3 regions of the Halomonas sp. MES3-P3E genome follow, and region 2 is predicted to be linked to each of the others. Evidence: predicted binding sites of a transcription regulator. Region 2 holds the regulator's gene; each other region holds the start of a gene.
The links. Region 2 encodes sigma-54, which starts transcription at its own class of promoters, with help from an activator protein. Its sites were predicted from a motif close to TGGCACNNNNNTTGCTNT; they were not measured.

Region 1: glnL (nitrogen regulation protein NR(II)) is a predicted target of sigma-54. The motif match lies at 5,910-5,927, and genes of this name have one in related genera.
Region 3: CXF87_RS21170 (DUF3305 domain-containing protein) is a predicted target of sigma-54. The motif match lies at 3,471-3,488, and genes of this name have one in related genera.

Annotation. Positions count from the first base shown of each region.
Region 1 covers NZ_PJBT01000184.1:42,451-50,112, forward strand. Annotated here, with positions in the region: gene CXF87_RS14340 (glycosyltransferase family 4 protein) at 1-862, shown strand, start outside; gene CXF87_RS14345 (phosphatase PAP2 family protein) at 825-1,364, shown strand; gene CXF87_RS14355 (entericidin A/B family lipoprotein) at 2,424-2,555, shown strand; gene CXF87_RS14360 (YqiA/YcfP family alpha/beta fold hydrolase) at 2,561-3,091, shown strand; gene CXF87_RS21675 (DUF6435 family protein) at 3,178-3,345, shown strand; gene ntrC (nitrogen regulation protein NR(I)) at 3,360-4,787, opposite strand; gene glnL (nitrogen regulation protein NR(II)) at 4,780-5,841, opposite strand; gene CXF87_RS14375 (DUF4124 domain-containing protein) at 6,063-6,611, opposite strand; gene glnA (glutamate--ammonia ligase) at 6,768-7,662, opposite strand, start outside.
Region 2 covers NZ_PJBT01000021.1:148,656-156,317, reverse strand. Annotated here, with positions in the region: gene rapZ (RNase adapter RapZ) at 1-646, opposite strand, end outside; gene CXF87_RS07935 (PTS sugar transporter subunit IIA) at 758-1,228, opposite strand; gene hpf (ribosome hibernation-promoting factor, HPF/YfiA family) at 1,233-1,541, opposite strand; gene CXF87_RS07925 (RNA polymerase factor sigma-54) at 1,640-3,055, opposite strand; gene lptB (LPS export ABC transporter ATP-binding protein) at 3,179-3,928, opposite strand; gene lptA (lipopolysaccharide transport periplasmic protein LptA) at 3,940-4,449, opposite strand; gene lptC (LPS export ABC transporter periplasmic protein LptC) at 4,461-5,030, opposite strand; gene CXF87_RS07905 (KdsC family phosphatase) at 5,031-5,573, opposite strand; gene CXF87_RS07900 (KpsF/GutQ family sugar-phosphate isomerase) at 5,637-6,623, opposite strand; gene CXF87_RS07895 (ABC transporter ATP-binding protein) at 6,941-7,662, shown strand, end outside.
Region 3 covers NZ_PJBT01000193.1:98,161-105,822, forward strand. Annotated here, with positions in the region: gene CXF87_RS21155 (TorD/DmsD family molecular chaperone) at 1-366, opposite strand, end outside; gene CXF87_RS21160 (4Fe-4S dicluster domain-containing protein) at 371-2,098, opposite strand; gene CXF87_RS21165 (DUF3306 domain-containing protein) at 2,297-2,923, opposite strand; gene CXF87_RS21170 (DUF3305 domain-containing protein) at 2,923-3,360, opposite strand; gene CXF87_RS21175 (formate dehydrogenase accessory sulfurtransferase FdhD) at 3,537-4,406, shown strand; gene mobA (molybdenum cofactor guanylyltransferase MobA) at 4,403-5,014, shown strand; gene moeA (molybdopterin molybdotransferase MoeA) at 5,011-6,282, shown strand; gene moaA (GTP 3',8-cyclase MoaA) at 6,279-7,319, shown strand; gene CXF87_RS21195 (CobW family GTP-binding protein) at 7,323-7,662, shown strand, end outside.

The sequences.
Region 1 (7,662 bases), on a different contig from region 2:
TGCTCGCCAAGCAGCGCGGCGGCTCAATATCCCTCTAGTGGCGGGTTGGCACACTAACTTTGACCACTACTGTGAAGATTATGGTGTCACCTGGCTGGCATCGACCACACGGCGCTACCTTCGCTACTTTCATAACGGCTGCGACCTAACGTTAGTACCTACCCATCAGCAAGCTAATACGCTTCAACAGCAAGGGATTCGGGATATCCATGTGCTGTCACGTGGACTAGACGGAGAACGCTTCTCACCTGCCCATCGTGATACGCAATTGCGCCAGCGCTGGGGCGTAGGCGAACATCAGCCCGTCGCACTTTACGTTGGTCGGTTAGCCGCCGAAAAAAACCTCACCCTGCTTCATGAAAGCCTTCAAGCCATGCGCGAAGTACGTCCTGATATCGCGCAGGTCATCGTGGGCGATGGCCCTGCGCGGGCACAGCTGGAGAAAGCTCTACCGGACGCGCATTTCACCGGCTTCGTGGGGCAGGAGTCGCTGGCTCGCCACTATGCCAGTGCCGATCTGTTTATTTTCCCCTCGCTTTCAGAAACCTGGGGGAATGTAGTTGCAGAAGCAATGGCCAGCGGCTTAGCCGTGGTGGCTTATGACCATGCTGCCAGCGCCGAACTCATTAATAGTGGCTATAACGGTGTTACCGTCGCCGCTGGTGATAGCACTGCCTTTCAGCAGGCAGCGGTCGAGCTGTGCCAGCACCCCGCTGACTACGCGCGCCTAGGTCGAGTAGCGCGCTTACGTGCACTTGAACAGAGCTGGACAGGGATTGCCGAGCAGTTTTTGCGTTATTTACACCAAGCCCAGGAGGCTCACCATGCGCCCGCGTCCGCTTGTCGTATTCGACCGTCTTGACTTACTAGAGTGGCAATTATGCCAGCGCATATCGCGGCTTTCGCTGTATCGCCCCTGGCGTATTACTCTTCAAGCAGCCAGCCGTTTAGGCGATTGGCCTGTCTGGGTTCTGCTGATTCTGGCCCAACCTTGGCTTCAGCCAAATGGTTCTTGGCGAGTGCTGCAGTACAGCGTGATCGCGTTATTTGCCGTCGCCGTTTATCGACTGGTAAAAACACGCTTATGTCGCGAACGTCCCTTTATCACTTACAGCGAAGGCATCCTCTGCTGTGAACCGGCGCGTGATCGCTATAGTTTCCCCAGCGGTCACACCATGCATGCGGTGATGTTTAGCGTATTAGTAGCCGCTCACACCCCCTGGCTACTACCGGTGATCCTACCGCTATCCCTACTGATTGCGATCTCCCGCGTCGGACTGGGGCTGCACTATGTGAGTGATGTACTGGCAGGCGCTGCATTGGGCTATGCCTTTGCCTTGGTCAGCCTTTATTGGATGGGGTAATGGCCGTTTTCTTCCGACTTATTTTTACCGCTTATTAACCGTGGGCTGGCTTGCATTTGGCTTGCTCTATTTCGAGCGTATGGTGCCTGAGCGAGGCAAAGGCCGTTGGAAGCACTAACGCAAAATGCCTGCTTACGCGGGCATTTTAGTTATTTTTAAATAATTGTTATGGTTAGAGCAGTTGGTTAAATGTCGGGAGGCATGTCATCGCGCTCGTCCATAGTGGCCATGAAAGATGTCTTAAACATCATATACACACCAACCCCCGAAAACCCTAAGAACAAAACAAACATGCATAACATCAATGCCATCGCCATAATCTTGTCCCTGGTCGTGTGCGGTCGTTACGTTGACGTTTTCTAACCGCTACATTTGGTTTTATCGAAAGGATAGACTAAAACACAGGTTTTATCTGTACGAGAGCTGTGTGTACAAAAGCGATGCAAAAAGCTAAATTTTAAAATATATAAAAATCAAGTACTTAAAATATTTTTCGCACGCAAAAAGACCACCCCGTTTTCACGAGATGGCCGTTTTGCACCGACTCCACTCCTTGGTCTGATGAACAGCGCCTCCTTGCGCTGCAACCAGTGAGTGGGCGGATTGTCCTTTAACTTAACTCCCTGTTTGTCTTTCGGCGTCCTGCCTTCCTTTTTTCTCTCAACCCACTCACTTAGTTACTAATAACAATTATCTAAACGGCTAGAGCTAAACAACTGAACTTCTACGCAACTACTCAGTAGCTGCAGGGACTGCGCCAAGCCATGCCAATAATCAACATTAATAATTAAAAACAATAACTTAAAAACAACAAACATCTCCAAATAGGCTAATTTCCCTGCACTTTTGATGTGTAGAACTGGCACATGCGACATAAGCACACGTTATCAAGACACATCTATCTAGCTGAAACACATTAAAATGATGGCGAAACGGCGCAACAGCGATTATTTTTGCTAACGAACCTTCCCACTTTGCTATAAAAAGGCTTTGCTTTAAAAAGTGTCCAGACAGCTCTATCAATGTTTGACGCACGCCCATGCCTTTGAGGAAACCGCTATGAAACGTACTATTGCGCTTGCCATACTCGTCATGACCACACTTCTGTTGGTAAGTGGTTGCAATACCATTCGGGGTGCTGGTGAGGATATCGAACAGGGTGGAGAAGCTATCCAACGCTCAGCGAGCTAAACGTGATGATGACTGTTTACTTATCCCACGGCCTAGAGAGCGGCCCAGGGGCACTTAAAATCCAGGCACTAAAAGGCGTTGCTGAAAAACTAGATGATTGTGAGCCCGTGGTAATGGACTATCGAGGCATGGCAGAGCCCCAGCAACGTCTTCAGCATCTTTTACAGGTGATAGCCGAGCGCGGTGATGACCCTGCCCACTGTGTACTGGCAGGTTCAAGCCTGGGCGGGTGGCTAAGCGCGGCCGTCAGCGCTCAGCAGCCCGTATTAGGCTGTTTTTTGTTAGCCCCCGCGTTAGGCATAGCCGCCTACCCTGAAACGTCGCCCACCATCCAGGCACGCCACACGCACATTGTTCACGGCTGGCGCGATGATATCGTTGCCCCTGAACCGGTGATTGAACGTGCTCGCCTGCAGCGGCTGTCGCTGAGAATGGTGGACGATGATCACCGCTTACACGCCAGCCTCGACACCATTTTGGTCGATTTTGAGCGCTTTCTATGTCAATGCAGCGCGGACTCTCAGAACGACGCATAACCGCTGACCAAAACAAACATTCGACACAAGCAACCAAAACCTATACAAATGGTGTACACCAAAACCAGATAGTGAGGAAATTGCTTATGTTTGGCATGTTTAAGCGCGACCCCAAAAAGAAACTCCAGCAAAATTATGAGCGTAAACTGCAAGCCGCGATGGAAGCGTCTCGTAACGGCGATATGCGCGCCAATGCCACCCTTACCGAAGAAGCTGAGGCGATATTGGCTGAGATTAAACGCCTTGAGCAGTAACGACTGCTTAGCCTTTACTCGTCAGCCAGTGCTGGCAGCAGCGTTTTTAATTTGCGGGTCAGTGTATTACGCCCCCAGCCAAGCAGTTCAGCGGCTTCACCTTTGCGTCCACCGGTATGCTTTAAAGCGGTTTCAATCAGAATCCGCTCAAAATCGGGCACCGCCTCTTCCAAAAGATGGGTATGGCCTTCGGCCAAGGCATGATCCGCCCAGTCGCGAAACGCCGTACGCCAATCGCCATGGGCGCTACTTTCGGAAGCGCTTGGCGAGCGCAGTTCCTGCGGCAAATCTTCAACCAGGATTTCACGCCCCGACGCCATCACCGTCAGCCACCGGCAGATATTTTCCAACTGCCGCACGTTACCGGGCCACGGCAAGCGTGTTAGGTGGGCTTCCGCTTCACTGGTCAGCACCTTGATATCGGTAGTCAGCTCTTTCGCCGCTTCGGCCAGAAAGTGTCGGGTTAAACGTGGTATATCTTCGCGCCTTTCAGCCAGTTTCGGCAGGTGGATACGAATCACGTTCAGGCGGTGGAACAAATCCTCCCGGAAGCGGCCGTCATCCACCAGCACTTCTAGATTTTGGTGAGTAGCGGCGATGATACGCACGTCCACTTTGACCGGCGTATGCCCCCCGACGCGATAGAACTCACCATCCGCCAGCACGCGCAGCAGGCGCGTTTGGGTTTCCGATGGCATATCGCCTATTTCATCTAAAAACAGTGTGCCGCCGTTGGCCTGCTCAAACCGCCCTTGGCGCTGCTGTGCCGCCCCAGTAAAAGCACCCTTCTCATGGCCAAACAGCTCCGATTCGATCAAGTCGCGAGGAATCGCCGCCATGTTCAACGCGATAAAGGGTTTACCGGCACGCGGGCTATGCTGATGCAGCGCCTGGGCAACGCGCTCTTTACCCGTCCCCGACTCCCCGTTGATTAACACCGTGATATGCGAGTGAGAAAGACGGCCAATGGCGCGAAACACCTCCTGCATCGCGGGCGCTTCACCAATAATCTCAGCGTTTAAGCCTTCCGGCACGGCGACCGGTCGTTGGCGTTCCCGGGCGTGGGCCACGGCGCGGCGCACCAGCGCCAGGGCTTCATCAACGTCAAACGGTTTAGGCAGGTATTCAAACGCCCCGCCCTGATAGGAAGCGACGGCGCTGTCTAGGTCGGAATGGGCGGTCATCACGATCACCGGTAGATCGGGATGCGCCTCGCGTACTCTCGCCATTAAGTCCAGGCCGTCGATGCCTGGCATACGAATGTCGGTGACCAGCACGTCGGGAGGGCTTTCCAGTAAACGCGCAAGGGCTGTATCTGCACGCTCAATACACTCAACATCGAGATCGGGCTGCGCCAAGGCGCGCTCCAGCACCCAGCGGATAGCGCGGTCGTCATCGACAATCACCACCCGCGCAACATCGGTACGTGTAGCCTCAGTCATGACGCTTCTCCGGTAAAATTATTACCAATGGAATCAGTAAACGAAATTCGGTATGTCCGGGTCGTGAGTCGCATTCGATCAATCCTTGATGTTGGTGCAAAATCGACTGGGCGATCGATAACCCAAGGCCACTGCCTTCTGCGCGTCCTGACACCATCGGGTAGAACAGCGTTTCCTGCAGCGTATCGGGAATGCCTGGGCCGTTATCAATCACCGAGACTTCACTGACTAAGCGGTGGCGTTCCGCCCCGAGGGTAAACTGTCGCCGGGCGCGGGTGCGCAATATTAAGGTAGGTTCAGGGGTTTGAGCATCGCTCATGGCTTGCACGGCGTTGCGTGCAACGTTGAGTACCGCTTGAATCATTTGAGATTCATCGCCGGAAAGGTCGGGCAAACTGGGGTCATAATCGCGGCTAATAACAACGCTGGGATGCTCGGCAATTAACAGCGCGCGTACACGCTCCAACACCCGGTGAATATTGACCGGCTCATGCTTAAGCACACGGTTAGGGCCCAGCATGGAGTCGACCAAGTCGCGCAGCCGATCCACCTCTTCCACAATGATATGGGTATATTCGCGCAGCGCCGGATCGTCTAAATCCCGTTCTAACAGCTGTGCAGCACCACGAATCCCGCCGAGCGGGTTTTTCACTTCGTGAGCAAGCCCACGGGCCAATATCTTGATGGTTTCTTGGCGAGTGGTCAGCGCCTCTTCACGCGAGATCTGCATTAACCGATCCCGCGGCTCCACTTCTAACAGTAACTCGTCGTCCGATAGCGGCGTTACAGTGTAGTCGACCGTCAGCGGCTCACTGTTCAGCGGCGTAATACGCGCTTCTCGCTGGGTGTAAGGATGAAACGCATCCCGCGCTTTAGCCAATACCTCATCGATGCTGTCAACACCGCCCAGAAGCGTATCTAGGCTGATGCCGTGAACGCGGCTTAAGCTAACCGCTAGTAAGGCTTCAGCGGCAGGGTTCATCCAGCGCACACGCAGCTCGCCGTCCAGCAGCAGTACCGCCGTGGTGAGATGTTCAAGCAAACGCTGATGCATGGTGGTGTCCTGAGAAATTACGTCTTCCATCGCCGTTGCAGACCTACAGGTGGATAATCAATGAGGGAACTGCAAAAAGCGCGCCAATTATGCATTTATGCCTAGTTGCACGGCTTGCGGGCATAGCAATAAAAGAAGATGGATCGTTTTAGCGCAATCACCGCGCCAAATGCCTCCACAACCGCACCAATTTAGTGCATTCGAGATTTTAACCACCCGGTCTAAGGAACCGTAATCGTCACTGCGGGCGTGCGGTGCTGTAAACGCTGGCTACTATCCAGTAGCTCTGCTTGAAGCTCGTGCTGCCCCGCAGGAAGCCCCGTTAACCAGAAAACATCACTGTGCAGCGCGGTCTGGCTAATCTCTCCATTCACTATCAGCCGCACTTGGTGGTCATCGCGCAGCGGAGGCGCAATAGCCACTTCCACCGCGGTGCTTCGCTCCGGCAGCCGTGCGCCTTGCTGGGGCAGTGCAATCGAAAAATGGTCATACGGCATAAAAGGCTGCCCTGGCTTGCCACGTGGGCGCCCAGTAGCGGGCGTGGCTACACTGGCCGTAGCTGCGCTTAACCCAGGCGGCAGGCTTGGCAACGGTGCCAATTCCAACGCCTCCCCGCCGCGGCCAGGGTTATCGGTAAACGTAACGTTGCCGTGCTCATCAATGACCCTGAAAACCGTTTGCCCAAAAGCCGCACCTGACATGATGGCCGCCCCGATGCCCAGCAAAGCGGCCATCAAGAAGCTGATCGTGTACGTGGTTAGCTTGCCCATACTGCTCCTCACACTTGTCACACCCTCAATAACGAAAAACCCCGCCGAAGCGGGGTTTTGATACTATTTTGATCAACTGCGTTTTGATCAACTGCGTCTTTATCAACTGTTACCACCGCTAGGGTGATGGTAGCAGTTAGGTGCTAAAAGCGCTGATTAGCAGCTGTAGTACATATCAAACTCGATGGGGTGCGTCGTCATACGGATACGCTCCACTTCTTCCATCTTGAGTTCGATGTAGGCATCGATCATTTCGTCGGTGAACACGCCACCTTCGGTCAGGAACGCACGGTCAGCGTCGAGGGCTTCCAGTGCTTGATCCAGGCTGTGTGCTACGGTCGGTACTAACTTGCCTTCTTCTGGCGGCAGGTCGTACAGGTTTTTATCCATTGCATCGCCAGGATGGATCTTGTTCTTGATACCGTCGATACCGGCCATCAACATGGCAGAGAATGCCAGGTACGGGTTGGCAGTCGGATCAGGGAAGCGAGCTTCAACACGCTTGCCTTTCGGGCTAGCGGTGTAAGGAATACGGATAGAAGCAGAACGGTTACGGGCACTGTAGGCCAGCATGACCGGCGCTTCAAAGCCAGGTACCAGACGCTTGTACGAGTTGGTAGAAGCGTTAGTAAAGGCGTTTAGGGCACGGGCGTGCTTGATGATGCCGCCGATATAGAAAAGCGCCATTTCAGACAGGCCAGCGTACTCGTCACCGGCGAACTGGTTCTCACCACCTTTCCAGAACGACTGGTGAACGTGCATACCAGAACCGTTGTCGCCTACCAGCGGCTTCGGCATAAAGGTCGCCGTTTTACCATACGCGTGCGCCACGTTGTGGATCACGTACTTCATTTCCTGCACTTCGTCAGCTTTCTTCACCAGCGTGTTGAATTTAACGCCGATTTCGTTCTGACCCGCGTTGGCAACTTCGTGGTGGTGAACCTCGACAGTCTGGCCAATCGCTTCCAGGGTGTTACACATCGCGCCACGAATATCGTGGAAGCTGTCAACCGGGGGAACCGGGAAGTAGCCGCCTTTAACGCGCGGGCGG
Region 2 (7,662 bases):
AACCGCTTAAGAAGGCCACTATGTTCGCATCGCGGCCTGTGAATTGGCGTAGCGTTGGGTCCCAATATGGGTTTGGCAGGCAGCGCACGTCGAAAACCAAATCAGCATCCAACGGTACACCGCGCTTATAACCAAACGACTCAAGCGTCAGCGTGAGCTTGTCGCGCCGCTGATGGGCGACTTGGTCGGTAATGCGACGACGCAAATCGTGAACTGATAGCCTCGAGGTATCGATCAATAAATCGGCTAGATCACGAATGTCGAGCAGCGTTTCTTCTTCTTTATTGATAGCCTCTTCAAGCGTCATTTCGCTATCGCGCGTCAGCGGGTGCCGCCGCCGTGTTGCGGAGTAACGCTCAAGTAGGATGCGCGCATCAGTGGTCAGATAGATCACTTGAAAATCAATTTTACGTTGCCGCAAATCCTCTAATAAAGAGGGCAGTCGTGCCAGGGCGCCAGGCAAGTTACGGGCATCAATACTGACCGCCAAATGGGCGCGGTCGCCCTGGTCGCGTAATTCGTCCACCAACGACCCCAGCAACATGGCAGGGAGGTTATCAATCGCATAGTAGCCAAGATCTTCAAGCGCTTGTAAGGCGATAGATTTACCTGACCCGGAGCGGCCGCTAATGATCACCAGTTGCATAGAGTCTCGCTTTGCTTAGATCAAGCTGCATTGGGGGTGGTGGGCGAAGCATCAACTTAGCGTGTAAAATACCATTAGTTGGCTTTCACAACTTAAATTGGCGTTAACGACTTAGGACGTTGAATGCTCACGCATTTTGGCGGTAATAAGCTCAAGCAGCTCGCGCTGACTGCCTGCCTTGCGCAGCTGGTGGCGAGTATCCGCATCATTCATGATGGTCGCTACCTGGCCGAGTAGGGATAGGTGCGTGTCGTCTGCCTCTTCGGGTACAAGTAGGACAAACACCAGATCAACTGGGTCGCCATCAATGGCGTCGAAATCAATCGCTTCTGACAGTTTTAAAAAACCAGCGATAGGCGCCGAACAGTGCGGGCTGCGTGCGTGTGGGATAGCCACGCCATTGCCGATACCGGTGCTGCCTAAGCGTTCTCGACCGATTAACCGGCTAAACACTTCTTGGCTGTCCAGGCTGGGCGTATTTTGTGCGATAAAGGTGCTGAAAAATTCCAGCACCCTTTTTTTGCTGCCCCCGGGGACGTCAAAGAGAACTCGTTCCGGGGGGAGTATGGTTTCCAACGTCATTGAATTAACGCACGCCTGCGCCTTGGGCGCGAGCTTGTGCTTTTTCCTTATGTTTAACGAGTTGCCGATCAATTTTGTCCGCTAATGCGTCAATAGCGGCGTACATATCACTGTCTAGGGCTTCCGCATGTAAATCAGCACCTGCTGCGTGCAGCGTACAGGCGGCCTGCTGGCGCTCTTTCTCCACAGATAAGGTGACTTGCACCGTGGTTATGTTGTCGTAATGGCGCTCTACACGTTCAAGCTTTTCGTTGACATAGTCACGCAAGGCGTCAGTCAGTTCTACGTGATGACCAGTGATATTAACTTGCATTGACGTACTCCTTATCCATCGGACTGTACTTCGATTGTAACCCTTTTTGCCGCGTTGCAAAGCCCTTGTCGAGAGTTTCCCTAAAACGTTGATTTGTGCTAGCGCAAACGACGTCGCTCGCTAGAGGAGGGAATGCCCATGGCTTCACGGTATTTAGCCACCGTTCGACGCGCTACTTGAATTCCCCCCTCCCCTAATAGCGTGACTAAGCGGCTATCAGAAAGCGGCTTGCCTGGCGGCTCCTCTTGAACCAATTTCTTCAGCCGAGCGCGGATAGCGGTGCTTGAATGGCTGTCACCATCCTGGCCGCTGACTTGGCTTGAGAAAAAGTATTTGAGTTCAAATACGCCGCGAGGCGTATGAATAAATTTCTGAGTGGTTACCCGGGAAATAGTCGATTCGTGCATTTCCACGGCCTCGGCGATATCGGCCAATATGAGCGGCTTCATGGCTTCTTCGCCGTGTTCTAAAAAGCCAATTTGCCGGGTGATAATCTCGCGGCCAACGCGCAGTAGCGTATCGTTGCGGCTAGAGAGGCTCTTGATCAGCCAGCGTGCTTCCTGCAGGTGTTCTTTTAAAAACTGATTGTCCTGACTTTTATCCGCACGCTTTATTAAGCTTGCGTAGTCGGGCTGAATGCGAAGCCTTGGCAATGCCTCAGGATTGAGCTCTAAGTGCCAGCCTTCGTGGTCATGGCGTACGACCAGGTCGGGCGTTACATAACTATCATCGGTATCGCCATAGGCGCTGCCTGGGCGTGGATCAAGGCTACGAATGAGGAGAATGACATCAGCCAGCTGGTTATCATCGAGTCCCAGACGGCGTTTAAGTAAGCGCATGTCATCTTTGCCTAGTGCTTCCAGAAACTGCCGTACTAAGCGGCGGGCAGGAACCAGCAACGGCGTATCTTCGGGAAGAATGGCCAGCTGCAGCATCAGGCACTCACGCAGGTCGCGGGCGAATATCCCTGTTGGCTCAAATTGCTGAAGCTTAAGCAGAATAGTTTCTACTTCGCGCTGGCTAAGCCCATCGACACCTTGGGCGCGAAGCCCTTCACGGATATCGTTGAGCGGCTGAGTTAAATAGCCATTAGCATCTAGCGCGTCGATAAGACTTTCTGCGACAAGTTGCTCTCGCGCGCCAAAATCAGTCATGGCGAGCTGCCACAGCAAGTGCCCATGAAGACTCTGGCCAGCCGCTTGGCGCTCAAAATCAGGTCCTTCGCTGCTGGAGCCACCGTGACTGCCTATATCTTGGTAGGTGTCAGACCAATCACTATCTACCGAGAGCTCGGTGGGAATGCTCTCTGACCACTCTTCCTCTTTGGGCTCGCTGGCAGCCTGTTCGCCAAATTCATCCTCTTGTTCCAGCATGGGGTTGGCATCTAGGGCCTGCTGAATTTCTTGACGTAAGTCCAGCGTTGATAGCTGTAACAGAGCAATGGCCTGCTGCAGCTGAGGTGTCATGGTCAGCTGTGTGCCCATGCGCAGTTGAAGAGAAGCTTTCATGACCATCTGAGAACCACTCGTTAATCAGAATGCTCCACCCTAGTGTGAGTAGGTCTCCGGTGCAAGTGCAATAAGCATGCCATTGGTAGTAAAGTTGTTGTAGAGCGCTAATTAGAAGTGAAAAATAAGCTAGAGGCGGAAATCAGCGCCTAGATAAACCTCCCTCACTTTCTGGTTAGTGAGTATCGAGGCTGGAGAGCCGCTGGCGATGATTTGACCATCGCCCACGATGTAGGCGATATCACAAATATCCAGGGTTTCGCGAACGTTGTGGTCGGTGATCAGTACGCCGATGTGGCGCTGCTTTAATGCCCGAATAATGGTTTTGATCTCGCCCACCGAAATGGGGTCTACGCCAGCAAAGGGCTCGTCCAGCAGAATGAATGCGGGTTCTGTCGCCAGTGAGCGAGCAATCTCCACACGCCTGCGTTCACCGCCTGAAAGGCTCATGCCCAGGTTGTCGCGAATATGGGTAATGTGAAAATCTTCAAGTAGCGCTTCCAGGCGCTGCTCGCGGTCGCTACGGCTGAGTTCTTTGCGTGTTTCGAGTATCGCCATAATATTATCGGCAACCGATAATTTACGAAAAATAGACGCTTCTTGCGGAAGGTAGCCGATACCCGCCGCAGCGCGTTCATGCATTGGCGCGCGGGTTAGATCTACATCGTCGATACCCACTTTGCCAGCATCGGATTTCACCAGCCCCACAATCATATAAAACGAGGTGGTTTTGCCCGCGCCGTTAGGGCCCAGTAAGCCCACGATGCTGCCTTGGGAGATCTCTAAATTGATGTCTTTTACGACTCGACGTCGCTTATAGCTTTTGGCCAAGTGATGGGCATATAGGGTTTTGATTGGCGCAGTGTCTGTAGTTGCCAAGGCTTGGCTCCCTATTGTTCAGGCTGAAGGGTCATACGTATGCGCTGGGGCTCGCTGCCGTCAACGTCAGAGCGTGCTTGAATCACTTCACGGTCAATAAAATACTCAAGGCGCCCGCCGGTGAACGTATCCTCGAGCTGGATCAGCTCGGCTTGGTCAATCAGCTCTACGCGGCGCTCAGCGACGTGATAAATAATCCGTCGCGCCCAGCCTTCAGTGGGGCCATCTTGGCCTTCAACTTGATGACGCAGGTAGGCGCGTTCGCCGGTGGATGTCGCTTTCGATAGTTCGCCAGCCTCGTTGCGTTCGATCTCTACCCGTTCGCCTCGCAACTGCATTTCGCCTTGGCGAATATCTACATCCCCGGTGTAAACGGCGGTGCCTGCCCGCTGGTCCAGATCTAAGCGGTCGGCTTCTACTTCTACAGGGGCTTGTTGTGACGTTTGGGCCATTGCCGATAACGGCATCGTGAGGGCAAAAAGAGTGGTGGAGAAAAGGGCTGTATAAATAATGGCTTTCATGGCGGCTCCTCTTAAGGTTGCGTGGCCGGGGGGTGTGTGCCGCGCACATTATCATTTAGGCGGACCTGGCTGGTGTTAAGCCACGCGTCCATACGTGAAGCGCTCATTTGCTGGGGTGGTTGCTGCAGTAATACCGGTGTTTCACTCCAAGCATGTTGATTAAGGCCATCATAATGCAATAGCTCGGTATCAAGCTGCCAGCCTTCATCCGGGGCGATCAGTCTGGCCGAGCCAGACATCAGCAGGGCCTGTGTAACAGTGTTGAGCGTGCCTACTTCGGCGCTAGCCAGCCACTGACGATTCTCACTATCATACAGTACCGCTTGTGGTTCTTCCGTCCAGGTTTCGCTTCGCTGCGGCGTATGAATAAGCCGCGGCGTTTTTAGCGACTGCATAACGTTGCCGTTATCGCCGAACAGGGTGATTTCAGCATTTTCCAGTACGTGGCCTGGCTCTTGAGCCTGCGCGTCGGGATCGATGCTAATGTCTTGAGGCCCGCGGGGGTCAAGCCATACCAATAAAGCCCCTAAGGCAATCACCAGTCCGGCTAACCAGATGCGTACTTTAAAGCGTTTAACCATTTAATTGCGGCCGTGCAGGTAGGTGTCGAGCACCGCGCTCCAGTGCCCTTGAGCTTCAAGCAGCGTATCGCAGATTTCGCGGACGGCACCGTGGCCACCTAGACGTTCCGTGGTCCAGTCGGCGTGGGTATGCATGTAATCTGGCGCATTAGGGACGGTAATGCCGACGCCGCAACGCTTAATAGCGGCCAAGTCAGGTAGGTCGTCACCACAGTAGGCCACCTGCTCTAACTCTATATCGAGACGCTGGCAAAGCCCGCGCAGGATGGCAAGCTTGTCTTCACAGCCTTGATGGACCAGGTCGATGCCCAGTGATGCGGCGCGCTGGCTCACCATGGGAGAGTCGCGGCCCGTCACCAGCGCTACATGTATACCCACTCGCTTGAGAAGCTTCAGCCCATGACCATCCTGAGTATGAAATGCTTTGATTTCGATACCGTCAGCCTGGAAGTAGAGGCGGCCGTCGGTCAGTACGCCGTCAACATCCAACGCTAATAGGCGCACGCGGCGGAGTCGATCAAGTAGCGCATTAGGTAAGGTCATAGAACCTCCTTATCATTAAATTCGTAAAGCGGGTCGGTAATATTGCTGAATGACGCCGCTGTCTTAAATAACGCCGCTGGCAAGCAGGTCATGCATATGTAGCGCCCCGATAGGACGCTGTTGTTCATCAACCACTGCTAGCGCCGTAATGCGGCTCTCTTCCATGATGCGTACCGCTTCCGCCGCCAGGATATCGGGGCCGATGCGCTTGCCCGGCCGGGTCATTACATCGTCAACGATGACATCGCGCAGGTTGTGAAACTGGTCGAGCGTGCGTCGAAGGTCACCGTCAGTGTATACCCCGGCCAGGCGGCCATCGCTATCTACCACGCAGGTAAAGCCTAGCCCTTGACGGGTGATTTCCAATAACGCGTCGCGCAGCGGGCTTCCCAGGGGGACTTGGGGCAGTCGCTCACCGTCGTGCATAAGATCTCTAACGCGCAGCAGCAAGCGTTTGCCTAAGCTGCCACCAGGGTGGGAAAGGGCAAAATCTTCAGCGGTAAAGCCGCGCGCTTCCAGCAGCGCCACAGCCAGAGCGTCGCCCAGGGCGAGCGCCGCCGTGGTGGAGCTGGTGGGGGCCAGGTCGAGCGGGCATGCCTCACGCTCTACGCCGCTGTTCAGGTGCGCATCAGCGTGTTTAGCCAGCGTGGAGTTGGGGCGGCCTGTCATACTGACTAGCGGCGTACCCAGGCGTTTAAGCAGCGGTAAGAGCGCAGTGACTTCGGCGGTTTCACCCGAGTTAGACAGCGCCAATACCACATCGGAACGGGTGATCATGCCTAAATCGCCGTGGCTGGCTTCACCAGGGTGAACGAAAAAAGCTGGTGTGCCTGTGCTGGCAAGTGTGGCCGCCAGCTTACCAGCGATATGCCCCGACTTGCCCATGCCGGTCACCACCACGCGGCCTTGGCAGGCGAGAATTAGCTCGCAGGCACGGTCAAAACTTTCGTCTAGTTTGGCTTGAAGGCCGCCAATGGCTGCCTGCTCAATTTGCAGCGTACGCAATGCACTTTCGCGTAGTAGGCTGGGTGGAGCGAGAGGCTGGCGCATAGCGTTTTCTCTTAATCCTTGAACATATAAAAAGTAGTAACCACCAAGAATAACATCTTGGCACCCTTTATAGGCAGTCGTTGAGATAGTAGTTGGAGACGTTAGCCCGGGTGCGTTTTGACGATAAGGCGGCCTGCTACCGGTTCGCTATCAATAAATGGGTAGGCCAGTAGAAACACTCAAGCGTGCCGACGTGTTTTGTAGCGTTATAGTACAATGTTTGATAATGTTTTAGAAACACTGTTTTATAATCGCGATAGCCGCAAGTAGGGTATGATGGCTAACCCAAGTGCGCCTCGTTAAGAGTCAACTGATCCATGATAGATGCTCCATTTATTGAAATTGAAGACCTCCATTTTTCACGTGGCGATCACGAGATTTTTCGCGGCATAAATATGACGATTCCTCGCGGCAAAGTAACCGCGATTATGGGGCCAAGCGGTACTGGTAAAACCACACTGCTTAAGCTAATCGGCGGGCAGTTGACCCCTGAGCGTGGGCGGATAGTGATTGATGGGCAAGATGTTCATCGGCTATCTCGTAAGGCGCTATTTACGTTACGTAAGAGAATGGGAATGCTATTTCAAAGTGGCGCGCTGTTTTCCGATTTAGATGTATTCGAAAACGTTGCCTTTCCGTTACGCGTACATACTGATTTGCCCGATACCATGGTGCGCGACCTAGTGCTACTTAAGCTTCAGGCGGTCGGGCTGCGCGGTGCGCGTCACTTGACGCCCGCAGAACTGTCGGGAGGCATGGCGCGTCGGGTCGCACTGGCTCGCGCCGTGGCGCTGGATCCGGAGTTGATCCTGTATGACGAACCTTTCGTTGGTCAGGATCCCATCTCTATGGGCGTTTTAGTGCAGCTTATCAAGCGCCTTAACCAAGCGCTGCAACTCACCTCTGTGGTGGTATCTCACGATATTAAAGAAACTCTGAGCATTGCAGACTATCTCTATTTAATTGCTGATGGTCAGGTGGTTGCCCATGGTACGCCGCAAACCTTAGATACGAATCAAGACCCCAGGGTTAGCCAGTT
Region 3 (7,662 bases), on a different contig from region 2:
GTCACGGTTATGTTCACTGCGCACAAAGCCGAGCACCTTCAAATCCTTACGCAGCGCCACCAGCGCCGCTTCCATCAATTCGCCATTGCGGTACCAAGAAGCATACGGCACCACCTCACCCTGAATGACGCCGACCAGGAGGCGGAAGTGAGCACGCTGCAGTCCCTCGACGTCGGTGTTCTTGGCGGCGGCTGCCAGCGCATGCCAACACTCGGCCAAACGGCTGCCGTCTTGTTCGATGTCCAGTTCAGCCAACCAATCTAGCAACTCAGCATCCGGAGTCCGGCGTAATAATGTGGCCAATAGCCGGTAAATATCGGCACGTAGCGCATCCGCTTCTTTCAGCGTGGGCAGTGCATCCGTCATCGGCTTATACCTTCAGTTGCGCGTCGGGATCGCGAATCATGGTTTTCCAGACATCCTTAACGCGGCAGTCTTCACACATTTCCAGACGAATCATCGCTTCGCCAGCAAAGTAGGGGTGGTTGACCAGCTTCTCTTTAATAGTAGCTACCGTGCTGACAGTAGCAAACGGCTTGCCGCAGTTGATGCATTCAAAGGCTGCTTCTTCGTGACAAATATGGCGCGTTTCGCGAGCCTCCGAGGCCAAGAAGCCGGGCATCAGTGTAATTGCATCTTCGGGGCAGGCTTGTTCACACAAGCCGCACTGCACACAATCCGCCTCAAGGAAACTCAGCGCGGGCGTTTTGCCACCCGACTTGAGCGCGGGGGTTGGGCAGTTGCTGACACAGGCGTGGCACAGCGTGCAGGCATCGCGATCCACCTGAATGGCGCCGTAGGCAGCGCCCACCGGCATAGCAACCCGCTCGTTGCTGGGGTTACCCAACTCTGCTAACCGTGCCAGCACGCGGTTCAAGCGTGCCCGCTTTTCGGGTTCAGGTAGACTAAGCGGCGCCTCAGTCAGTGGAGTAAGCGCCGGAAGCGCGTCGCGAGCGGCGTGGTCGGCTACCTCAATCAGCGTCACACGGGCGCGGTCATGGCCCAGCGCGTCCAGCAAGGCATGTGCCTGGGCGACTTGATCAGTCAAAAAGGTACTCAAGCGGACAGGCATATCAGGGTGCAGCTGGATACGCACTTCAGCGGCACCGGCAGCCAGGGCGGTTAGCCACTGGTCGTGGCCTGCGGCTCCCAGCTCTTCTAACGGTGCGTCGATGATATGGCCTGCGGGCACTACACCCGCAGCCCGCTCGGCATCTTGTGAGTCATGGGTAATAAAACGCAGCACCGGCACCTGACCACCGGCTTCACGGTAGGCTGCCAGCCAAGCGGATAGGGTGTCTTGCTGGCGGCGCGTTTCCGGTAGACGAAATTCGATAGCGCCCGTAGGACAAGCGCTGGTGCAGCTGCCTACGCCTTGGCAGAGGAAAGGATCAATCTCTATATGGGACTCAATCCGCCCCTGAATGCTGGAGATGGCATCCGCCGGGCAAACATCCAAACAGCGGGTACAGCCAATGTTGCCGCTGGTGGAGTGCGCACATAAATCACTGTTGACTTGAAAATAGCGCGGCTTATCGAATTCGCCCACTAGCCCCACAAAATCGTCGAGGATATCGCTGCGCTGCTCAACGTCCTGCCACTGCAGTACTACATAGCCTGGAGGCGGCAGCTCCCAGCGCTGGGTATGCGAAGTTGGAGCAAGATCGAGGATTAAGTCAAAACCGTCGCGCTCAATCAGTGCACGAGCAATATCCAGCGAAGCATCTTCATCATCAAGTTGAACGTTAAAGGCGCCCAGATAGCCATTGATACGCAATTGGCTGAGCTGCCGCTGGGTCAGCGTCTGGGTGACCAGCGGCTCGCTAGACCCGAGAGGATCGTCAGTACCGTTTCCTGGGCTGTTCGCGTCAGATTCAATGACAAGTAGCGTCAGCGATGCCAAGCCGCGCCCCTGTAGGGCGCGAGCGGCAGGATGAACGTCGGCTTCGGTGCCTATTAACAGCGCATGACCACGGCTGTGATAGGTCACATTGGCAGGCGTTAGGTTAGCTGGCCACGAGATACGTCGGCGTACCGTTTCCCGAGCCTCGGCATTGCGCTGGTCGTCTATCGACGCCAGTTGGATTCGTTGGTTCATGCGCTCTCACGGTCAGGGAATCATTCTTATTATATTTTTGAGTTATATATTTAACTATTGTGGCATAACAATGCGTTGAAGCTAAGTTCAGCCTATGTGCAATGCTGATATTTGCCAACCTAATTACCGTCAACGCTGCCAACGCTAGCAACTAAATCAATGCTCAACTTATTGATTTCTATATACTAAGGAATAATGTCATAATTTGGTATGAGTGTCAGATAAATAATCAGACTGGTCGTCTAGTGAAGTCTCTTTTACAACGTTGTTACTGGCCGTGCAAGGTGCGGTGTGCTCTTCGTCTGCAGCTGTCGATGGCTCACTGGCGGCCACTTCAGCCGGAGACTCGGTGCTGCCCTCGTCTACTGGCTTATCAAGCGCCTCTTCCACTTTATGCGTCCAGCGGCGCAGTTTACCGGCGAGATCTGCCGCCATCGGTTTCAACAGCTTATTGTAGTCGGCGTCGTAGTCATCCAAGCCATCGCGCACGTTGTAGTTACCGGTGGCCCATAGGCGTTTTAATGCTTGTCGGCGTAAAGGGCCGCTAACGCCCGGCGCCATATACGCACTGAAATCGCTGCCTGCTTCCAGCGTGTCAGGGTCTGGCAAGGTGTGGTCGAGACTGCCGGGGTCTGGCTCCTCAGCTGGCGTTACCAGGGGTTGTTCATTTTCAGTGTTAGGTTGCTCGGCCTCATTATGAAGCACTGCCTCCTGGTCAGCAGATGCCTCATCTAAGGGCTTAGTATCTAGTGAAGAGGACGCCGACGCGTCCTCTTCTTTTTGCACATGGCGCTTTAGTCGCGACCAGCGTTCCAGGCGACTCATTACGGCTGCTCCTTGGAGGGCGTGTCTTTGGCGCGCCCAGCCCCTTTGCGTTTTTTCTTGCGCATTTCCATTGGCGCTTCCCCATGGCGTGCCAGATAACTCTCGAGCCAGACCTGAATGGCCATTGGCATCGGTGCTTCGAGCACCTGTTGCTCGCCATCCATCCAACCAGCCGCAACGTCCTGGCTAGCGGTAATCGCATCCGGCTGGGGTGTTTGTCCGGTAAAGCCTGCTCGCACAAACAGTCGCGGAGTAGTCGACGTTAGATTGAAACGATAGGCAGCACGCTCGGTCATCGACAGCTGCAGGTTAAGGACATTATCACCCTGATCGCCCAGCGTTAGCTCAGCAATGCGCCACTGTGTCAGTGTAAAACGCTTCACCTGCTTGGGCTCAGCTACCAAGGTAATACTGATAGGGCGTAGGTTATCGCTCATATTTTAAAAACCCTGCACCTTGCATGGATGACATGTGGAAAAATAGCACTTAGAAAATAGTACTTAGAAAAATCGCACTTATAAGGATAGCGCTTGAATGGGTAGACAAGTAAGCATCCCCAGCGCCATCATCGTCAACCCTGTCGTTTTGCGAGAACTATTTCGCGAGGATTACCATGCCCGCCCTTCAGCCTGCCCTTCAGATAAGCCGAGCCCGCTTACCGGCCACCACCGAGATCAGCATCGTTGATGAATATGGCGATGCGCGTCAGCAGGCCATCGCCGCTGAACGAGCACTCACCGTGTATCTCAACAAACGTGAAATCGTCACGCTGATGACGCTGGGCGATGACCCTGAAGCGCTGGTGGTGGGCTATCTACGCAATCAGGGGCTACTGCGTGCCGCGGCTGATTTAGCCGCCGTGCAGGTCGATTGGGAAGTAGAAGCCGCGGTCGTCATTACACGCCACTTGCCCGAGGATTTAGAGGCGCGCTTAAGCACTCGCACGGTGACGACCGGCTGCGGCCAGGGCACGGTCTTTGGTAAACTGCTCGACCAAACCGCTCTGACGGCGCTTCCCGATACGCCGTTAGCACAATCCACGCTCTATCAACTGCTGCAAAATCTCAACGCCTATAATGAGACCTACCGCAGCGCGGGCGCCGTTCACGGCTGTGCGCTTTGCCGCCAAACCGAGGTGCTCGACTTTGTTGAAGACGTAGGGCGGCACAACGCGGTGGATACCCTGGCCGGGCGCCAATGGTTGCAACAAGCCGACAGTGCCGATGCTGATATTTTCTATACCACAGGGCGCCTGACATCTGAGATGGTACTCAAAGTGGCGCAAATGGGCATTAGCGTACTGGTCTCGCGCTCCGGTGTTACCCAAAAAGGCGTCGAGCTGGCTGAACGCTTCGGCGTGATGCTGATTGCCCGCGCCAAAGGCCGCCACTTTCAGGCGATTAATACGCAGAATCGCTTGGCGCTGGATGCGATACCTAATCGACCATCTCATGCCCGTTCATCTAAAGAGGCAAGCTCATGATTCCCACTCACGAACTCACCGGCATGATTCTCGCGGGCGGCGAAGGGCGCAGAATGGGTGGCCGGGATAAAGGGCTTGAGCCGTTCGCGGGCCTGCCATTAGTCGGCCATGTCGTAAAACGCCTTGAAGGCCAAGTAGCCGAGCTGCTGATTAACGCCAACCGCAATGCTGACGCCTACCGCTTCTTCGCCGATCGCGTGATTGCCGATGAAGAAGGCGGCTTTAAAGGCCCACTGATGGGTATTTACAGCGGCCTACGCGCGGCAAAAACGCCTTGGTTACTAGTCGCCCCCTGCGACTCCCCCGCCCTGCCTGACAATTTAGTGGCGCGCATGGTGGCAGGGATTGGCGATCATGATATCGCCGTGGCCTTTGACGGCGAACGGCTGCATCCAGTGGTTGCCCTGCTACGCACTTCGCTGGCAGATGATTTGGCCGCCACGCTTGCCGAAGGCGAACGCAAGATTGACCGTTGGTACGCCCGCCATGCGTGGTGCAAGGTCGATATGTCGGACTGTCCCGATGCGTTTGCCAATCTTAATACTGAGGAAGAGAAGCTGCGTTTGGAAAGTCTGCTGGCAGCCGTCTCAGGGAAGGTGTCGACATGACGCTCTCCTGCTTTGACCTTGGCGAGCGCATGCTTAGCGTGGATGAAGCGCGCCAGGCACTCACCACCTTGATTGAGCGCCCGCTGGGCAGCGAACAGATTCCGCTAGCGCAGGCTCACGGCCGTCGGTTGGCTGCGGCCATCCAGGCCCCCATTAACGTGCCACAAAATACCAATGCGGCCATGGATGGCGTAGCGCTCGCCTTGGCTAAAGAAGGTGTTGGGGCCAAGCAAACCCATTGGCCGCTGGCCGGTGAGGTGTTGGCCGGGCAGTATCGCAGCGAATTAGTACCTGCCGGTCACTGTGTGCGCATCACCACCGGTGCCCCGTTGCCGCCGGGCACCGATACCGTGGTGATGAGTGAACAGCTGCGCGAACCAATAGATGATAAGCCTGCGCATGTGATTATTGAGTCGCCCGAGCTTCTCAAACACGGCCAACATGTTCGCCAGGCCGGTGAAGATATTGCCACTGGCGACACGGCGCTACCTGCGGGAGCACGGCTCAATGCCGCCTCAATGGGACTGTTAGCATCATTGGGTTACGCACAGGTTACCGTGTGCCAGCGCCCCAGAGTGGCGATTTTTTCCACCGGCAATGAAGTCACGGCCCCCGGCGAACCACTACCCAAGGCCGGCATTTACGATGCTAACCGCTTCACGCTGACCGGCTTACTCACCGAGCAGGGGGCAGAGGTGATCGATCTGGGCATTCTGCCGGACGACTTAAACGCGACCAAAACCGCGCTTAAGCAGGCCGCCGAACAGAGCGATTTAGTGATTACCAGCGGCGGCGTCTCAGTGGGTCAGTCCGACTTCACTCGCGCTGCACTGGAACAACTGGGCCGCCTGGCTTTTTGGCGCGTGGCACTGCGCCCAGGGCGCCCCATGGCCTGCGGCTGGCTGGGCGAATCGCGCACCCCATTTGTCGGCTTGCCCGGAAACCCGGTCGCTGTCATGGTAACCTTTGGCCAGTTTGTGACACCGTTGCTGGACCGTCTTCATGGACAGCCCATGGCGCTACCCTATCGCCTGCATGCGATCGCCGATAACCTGTTAAAAAGTCGCTTAAAGCGTACTGACTTTATTCGCGGCGTTTACCATACTGATGAGAATGGACAGCTACACGTGCGCAGTACCGGCGCCCAGGGTTCGGGCATTTTAACCTCGATGGTGGCTGCTAACTGTTTGATTGAGCTTGCCGATGACCAAGACGGCGCACAACCAGGCGAGGTAGTCAGCATACAACCACTTACGGGATGGCTATGACCGAGCAACGACACGCTAATCCACAGCGATCTGCCCAGCCAGACACTGACCAGCAACTGATCGACGACTTTGGTCGGCGCATTAGCTATGTGCGTATCTCGGTCACCGATCGCTGCGACTTCCGCTGCGTGTACTGCATGAGCGAGGAGATGACGTTCCTGCCCCGCGCCCAGGTACTCACGCTGGAAGAGCTGGCTATGGTCGCCCGCGCCTTTACCGAACTCGGCGTGGAAAAAATTCGCCTGACCGGTGGTGAGCCGCTGGTGCGCCGTGATATCACCCAGTTGGTCGATGAAATCGGCGCGATGCCAGGCCTTAACGATTTCACCATGACCACCAACGGCGCCAGCCTGCGCAAACACGCCAAGCAGCTGTACGCCGGCGGTTTACGCCGGCTAAATATCAGCCTGGATTCGCTGGATGCCGAACGCTTCAAGCAACTCACCCGCACCGGTGATTTAGCCAAAGTCATCGACGGTATTCATGCCGCTCAGGAAGCAGGCTTTAAGCGTATCAAGCTTAACGCGGTGATCTTGAAAGGGCGAAATGACGACGAAGTCATCGACTTGGTCACTTTTGCCCGCCGGGAAGGCCTCGATATTAGCTTTATCGAAGAGATGCCGCTGGGCGATGTTTCCGATCACTCTCGGGCGGAAACCTTCTACTCCAGCGATGACGTTCAGACGCTGATTGAATCACGCTACCCGCTGATCCCCACGACAGAAACCACCCCAGGGCCCTCGCGCTACTTCCGGATGGCGGATAGCGACAGCCGGGTTGGGTTTATCTCACCGCATAGTCACAACTTTTGCGATACCTGCAACCGGGTGCGGGTGACCGTGGAAGGCCGCCTGCTGCTTTGTTTAGGCAATGAACACTCGGTGGATCTGCGTGCCGTGCTGCGCCGCCATCCTGGCGATATGCAGGTGCTCAAAACCGCCATTATTAACGCCCTACCGCTTAAGCCCGAACGCCACCACTTCACCACCGATGGCGACGTGCAGGTGGTGCGCTTTATGAACATGACCGGAGGTTAACCGTTGGCAGCCGCTTCACGCGTTCCCGTTCACATCGTCACCGGCTTTTTAGGTAGCGGCAAAACCACGCTTATCCACAGCCTGATTGAACAAAAGCCTGTGGGTGAGAAATGGGCCATTCTGGTCAACGAATTTGGCCAGATCGGCATTGATCAGGCGATGTTTGATGCCCGCGATGATGTGGTGGTGAAAGGCTTGCCCGGCGGCTGCCTATGCTGCCAGCTAGCGTTCGTGCTTCAGGCGGCGCTGGTCAATTTATTGGCGCGCAGCAAGCCCGACCGAGTGATTATTGAGCCCTCTGGCCTTGGCCACCCGGCAGGGTTGCTGGACCTGCTGCGCGGCG